2 regions of the Oceanobacillus sp. FSL K6-0127 genome follow, and region 1 is predicted to be linked to the other one. Evidence: riboswitches for the same ligand, from Rfam matches in the RefSeq annotation. Region 1 holds a riboswitch; the other holds the start of a gene.

Region 1 (3,158 bases):
ATTGGACAATCTCTTCTTCTGTTAAAGTAACACCTTTACCCATCTTTTCCTTACCAGGTGCCCAGTCTCGTAAATCATATTTTGGTGGGCGACCATTCCAGCTGATCACATTCAATTCCTTTGTCCATCCTTTTGGCGACTCCGAAATAACAGCAATTGTTTCTACAATTTTATAATTTAATTCAGCCATATTCATACTCCTTTATGCTTCATTCTATTTAACAATCAAAACAGGGCACTTGGCGTTCTGTACAATCGTATTGCTCACACTACCTAACAGAAGACTTTTTATATTACTAAGCCCCCGATTGCCTACAATGATCAAATCTATTTCGTTAGCTAAAGCATATTCACAAATCGCTCTCCCCGGGTTGCGCTGTGAAAAGTCCGTCCGAATTTCCGTTATCGTAACAATTCCTAATGCTTCCATTTCCTTCTTGATTTGATGTAGTTCCGGTAAAAGAAATTCTGCATCTGCCATGGATATGTTGCCTGCAATAGCTGTCTCGTTACTTTTAATTCCCGGTGTCACAACAGAAATAACATGTACTTCTGCTTTTTCTGTAATTGACGCCTGATTCTTTGCCTCTTTAATCGCCTTTTTACTACGATTTGAACCATCATACGATACGAGAATTTTTCGATTCATTTGCATTCCTCACTTTATTAAAGGTTAGCTACTTAATCCACTTAATTTATTATACATGGATACGTCTAGAGAGGTTAATTTTTTAATGGCTTTCGTCAGACTTCATATTTGTTAAGTTGACACTGATGTACGGACTGCGCCCCATATTTTGGAGTAGGTTCGACTTATCGAACATTCCTGCGCAGGTGATTCACTCCAGGGTATAAGTGCTACTAATCTATGTCTTCCCAAGTCGGTAAGTCTTCGTTATCGTGTCATAAGGTATTTATCCACAGCATTCCCTGGTATCAAAAAAAGGAATAAGCTTCACTGCTTACTCCTTTTCTCTAACTTAATATCCGATTGCGTTTTTCACTTCATAGGCCGCTACTAGTTTACAAATAGACGCTCTTTCTGACTCCGTCAATGGTACAAGTGGTAGACGAACACCACCAACTGGTACTCCAATATGGTTCAGTGCTTCTTTTACTGGGGTAGGGCTTGGAGCTGAAAACAATGCTTTCATTACTGGCAAAATATGTCGGTGTATAGCACTGGCATTAGCTACATCACCATTCTGAAAAAGCTTTACCATCTCTTGCATCTCATTACCTAATATGTGTGATGCTACAGAAATAACCCCAGTTCCACCTACAGCAAGTGTCGGCAATGTCAGACTATCATCCCCGCTGTAAACAGTAAAATTATCAGAAGTATGGCTTATAATCTCCGAAACCTTATCTAAATCCCCACTAGCTTCTTTTAGTGAAACAATGTTTGGGATTCCAGAAAGTCGAACAATCGTTTCTAATTCCATGTTTACCACACTTCTACCTGGAATATTATAAAGCATGACAGGAAGTGCTGTACTTTCTGCAATCGATTTAAAATGCTGATACATGCCTTCTTGTGACGGTTTATTATAGTAAGGAACAACAAGCATAATCCCGTCAACACCTGTAGCCGCTGCCTCTTTCGTTAATTCAATAGATGCTCTTGTATTATTCGTACCAGTTCCCGCAATAACAGGAATCCTTCCATTTACTTCTTCTGCAACTGTTTGAAATAACTTCACTTTTTCATTATTAGAGAGTGTTGGTGATTCCCCCGTTGTCCCAGCAACAACTAAACCTTCTGTACCGTTTGCTATCAAGTAATTAACTAACCCCTTTGTTCGTTCAAAATCAATTTCTCCCGCCTCATTAAACGGAGTAACCATTGCTGTTAATACATTACCAAAATTCATATCAATACACCCTTTTCATCCAATATTTTATTGATGCTTTAGGACCAAATTAAAAAGCAGCAACGAGAGAGAGCTCGCTGCCGCTTATAGAACATTATTTACCGTTCTAAGCTTGATAGCCCTCCATATAGTTTCCTATATGACAGTCCCGTATCTATTTGATAACAGGCCCAGCTTCAGAAGATGAGTCTTCTTCCACTTCGGCAAATCCCCCTTTCCTCACATTTCTTCAGAGCTCATTCTCCTCCATGTAAGTATTAATGGTCTTTGCACCTCTACCCTTACTTTACAAATCTAAAATAAGAAAGTATTTAATTATTATGTGTATTATAACAGGGATATATCTAGAAAACAAGCATTTGAACCACAAGAAAAGAACAGCATTACTTTCAAAATGATGGGCAGGATAAGCGAACAAAACATACGCTATTACATAACTTAATTCTGAGGAGGTAATTAAGATGGAGCGAAATTCATATCGTGACCTCCCTGCAAATTTCGGTGATAAGCTAATTCTAGTAGGTGGTTTAATTAGTACCATTGGAAGTAATTTGGCAGTTATTGGTTCCTTTATCACATACGAACAAGAAAAAGAAGTGGAACTACAAGTAAATCAGGAAAAGATACAGATGGATCAGCAGATTCTATTGATGCAGCAGCAAATAACAGACTTGCAAAAAAAGATAGATATGCTATATCAAGATCAAAATCACGGGAAGTCATAGTTGCATGTTAAGCAAAGAAACTGTTGTCCAAACTTATGTTTAGAGAACAGTTTCATGCATTTTAGCTAAATGTATCATAATGTACAATTTCTTCTCTTGCTAGGTGTTTTTTCGGTTTTAATGCTTCTTGAGGATACCCCATTCCCAAAATAGCGACAATACGGTGTTCTTCCGGAATGCTAAGCAGCTTTCGCACATGATTTTCCCTATCGATGGATTCGTTCTCATCCTCGGAATGATAAACCGCTCCAAACGCTGCACCAAGCCCAACCTCAACTGCTTCGAGCCAAATAAACGCACAAGCAATTGATGCATCCTGCAGCCAGTATTTACTTGTTTGGGGCTTTCCCGTAACGACAATCGCCGCCTGTGCCTCTTTTAACCATTTCATATAAGGTGTTGTTGCAGCAAGACTGTCCAAGGTAGAACGATTCCTTACTACAATTAACGACTTTGACGGAAGATTATTTCCTGATGGTGCATAATAACCTGCATCCACGACTTTTTCTAGTACTTCATTCGGAATGCAACGGTTAACATACGCAGTAATTTCGCGCCT
Region 2 (3,158 bases), 340 kb from region 1:
AATTAATGGAGCGTAATGTTATCGCGGGGCGTGCGATGGGTGTGCGAACGATCGATGAATTATTACACGCTCCATTACAGAAGATAACAGATGCTTCAAAAGCTTATGGCTGGGAAGTTGGTATGACGGGTAAAGAAGCTTTGTTAAGAATATCATAATTAATGCAAATGTCTTCCATTAGGGAGGCATTTTTATTATGTTTATAAATTACTTAGTCTACCCCCTGTGGAACAAGCATAGGATTATTCCAGAGGGGGTTCCTGAGTTGAGACATAAAAAACGTTTTCGCAAACGAACAGCATTGCCTCCAGGGAAACATATTTTAATCATAACGATGATTATTTTTGTAGTCTGTGTATTTTTAAGTATGCAATTAATTGATAAACGAATTGAACCAGTTCTAATGCATATAGCGGAAAGAAGAGTCGATGAGTTTGCAACGCGGGCGATCAATTCAGCCGTTCGGTATGTTGAAGATTATAGTTTTGATGACATGGTAAATATTACATATGACAATGAAGGGAATTTTTCAACGTATAACTGGAACAATTCTATCATCAGTGAAATTAATCGAGTCGCAACAGACAGGGTGGAAGAATTTTTCATCAACGTTAACCGCGGTGACCCATTGGAATTTGAAGATCCGCTTACCGAACCATATGAATATAGTGATGGTGCTGAAGATATGGCGAAACAGGATCCGACATTGGTTGAGATCCCTTTAGGGCAGGTTACCGGAAATACGGTACTTGCAAACCTAGGTCCGAAAATACCGATTAATTTCGAGGTTGTAGGGAATGTTCGGACAAATGTTGTACGTGAAATTGAGGAATTTGGTATTAATGGTGCTTGGGTATCGCTTTATATTAATGTAGAGGCGGATGTGCAGATTGTCATCCCATTTACATCCGATGTAACAACAGTTAATACGGAGATATACTTGGATGGTAGTGCCATTATGGGCAAGGTTCCAGATTTCTATGGTGGTGGCAGTGATGGTCCGTCAATTGCTATACCAAAAGACGACTTGCAGAATAACTAAAAATCTAGTATAGTATGGGAGTAACTATGTGTATTCAAAAGGAGGATAAAAAGGACCGAGAAGTTCGAGGCAGCGTAGCTTCCCGTACCGGAACGTATGCAATTAATACGTGAGGAACGGAAAAGCAAGCTAACGAAGAAATTCGAAGTGTCACTTTTACCGGACTTTATGAATATCCTTTAACTCAATAATAAACCTTATCAGATCGGTGAGGTAGAGGCGCAAATATTATAAGTAATCCACCGGAGAATGACAACAGTGATGGTTGGTGAAAGGGGTATTTGCCGAAGCGTAATAAGAGTCAAACTTATTATTTGCTGGTATATCTTTGAACAAGAGATGTACTGTCATGCTTAAAGTGAGAGTTCAAAAAAGAGGATAAAAAGGACCGAGAAGTTCGAGGCGGCGAAGCTCCCCGTACCGTAACGTATGCAATTAATACGTGAAGAACGGAAAAGCAAGCCAACGAGCTTCCACAGGATGTGGTGACTTCGACGTTCGACACAGGACGTGTCGGTACTTAGTCGAAGGTCTACTGATCTCGATGTGTCATTTTTACCGGACTTTTTGAACAACCGCTGAAATGGATGTGCATGGAGAACTACTGATCGAGATGGAGGATAACGTATATTGTAATTGTAAAAAACAATGATGGTTATTTTCTGTCATTGTTTTTTTGTGTGCTTTTTTAAGAAGCTAGCACGTACATATGTCGTAAACCAACATTTCATCATCAACTCGTTTATCTCGAAAACCACATCTGAGAAATAATTATGGGGGGATTACAATGGAAGGTACAATTTATTCGATTATTCCAGCATTAATCATGCTGGTGCTCGTTATTACAACGAGGAAAATTTTATTATCATTAGGATCAGGGATAATAATTGGAGCATTATTTATTCATGATTTTAATGTGTTGCAAGCAGTTAAGGAAATTTGGTATGTATTTTATGAAATTTTTGTTTCAGAGGGAGCACCTAATACAGGAAATATTCAGTTAATTGGATTTTTATTATTATTAGGTATCATGACTGCCTTTTTACAAGCATCCGGAGGAAGCAGAGCTTTTGGTGACTGGATGATGAAACGAGTGAAAACACGTAGAGGTGCACAGTTAATGACAGGCGTTTTAGGATTGATTATTTTTATTGATGACTATTTTAACAGCCTTGCAGTTGGTCAAATTGCAAGACCATTAACAGATCGTCACAAAGTGTCCAGAGCGAAGCTTGCCTATTATATTGATTCAACATCAGCCCCGATAACAGTTATTTCGCCTATCTCAAGCTGGGGAGCTTATATTATTGGAATTCTTGGTGGATTGTTTGCTGCCAATGAAATTACAGAATATCAGCCGATTGAGGCATTTATCTGGATGATTCCGATGAATTTTTATGCAATAGCAGCAGTCCTGCTTGTATTTATTGTAGCGTATTTTCAATTTAATATTGGTCCAATGCGTACACATGAAAAACGTGCGATGGAAACAGGAGAGCTTTTGAATCCAGAGCAGAATACGGTTGCAGGGGATTTAGGCGATGTGTTTAAGCCAAATCAAAACGGAAAGGTATACCATTTATTTATACCAATCTTAGTTCTTTTTGTAGCTACCGTTGTAGCAATGATAACTACGGGTATTCAAGCAACAGATGGAAATGCTACGATATTGGATGCTTTTGCGAATACAGATGTTAACAAATCATTAGCAATTGGTGGTATTTTAGCCGTATTGACTGCTTTTATTTTTCATTTAGTCCAAGGAAAGCCAAAAGCAAATTCTATGAAAATCTTTGTAGAAGGGACAAAAACGATGCTTCCGGCTATTTATATTCTCATTTTAGCTTGGATGATCGGTTCGGTAATCGGTACATTGGAAACAGGGACCTATTTAGCAAATTTAGTTAATGATTCCTCTATAGGTGTTAGCTATCTACCGTTAATATTCTTTGTTATTGCAGCGATGATGGCATTGTCTACTGGGTCTTCATGGGGTACATTTGGTATCATGCTTCCAATTGCAGCAGAAGTAATGAGCAATACAAATGTTGAGTTATTACTGCCGGCATTAGCAGCTGTACTTGCAGGAGCTGTATTTGGTGATCATTGCTCACCT

The links. Region 1 has a riboswitch for lysine ahead of dapA (4-hydroxy-tetrahydrodipicolinate synthase). Riboswitches for the same ligand answer to the same signal wherever they lie in the genome.
Region 2: linked by a shared signal. The riboswitch ahead of MHH64_RS10705 (Na+/H+ antiporter NhaC family protein) and the one ahead of dapA (4-hydroxy-tetrahydrodipicolinate synthase) in region 1 are both predicted to bind lysine.

The regions. Positions count from the first base shown of each region.
Region 1 covers NZ_CP150287.1:1,788,784-1,791,941, reverse strand. The annotation lists gene MHH64_RS09085 (PC4/YdbC family ssDNA-binding protein) at 1-190, opposite strand, end outside; gene MHH64_RS09080 (universal stress protein) at 215-649, opposite strand; gene dapA (4-hydroxy-tetrahydrodipicolinate synthase) at 981-1,874, opposite strand; lysine riboswitch at 1,983-2,160, opposite strand; gene MHH64_RS09070 (hypothetical protein) at 2,336-2,599, shown strand; gene MHH64_RS09065 (nitroreductase family protein) at 2,661-3,158, opposite strand, start outside.
Region 2 covers NZ_CP150287.1:2,126,032-2,129,189, forward strand. The annotation lists gene MHH64_RS10695 (DUF1805 domain-containing protein) at 1-158, shown strand, start outside; gene yunB (sporulation protein YunB) at 266-1,042, shown strand; lysine riboswitch at 1,249-1,654, shown strand; gene MHH64_RS10705 (Na+/H+ antiporter NhaC family protein) at 1,830-3,158, shown strand, end outside.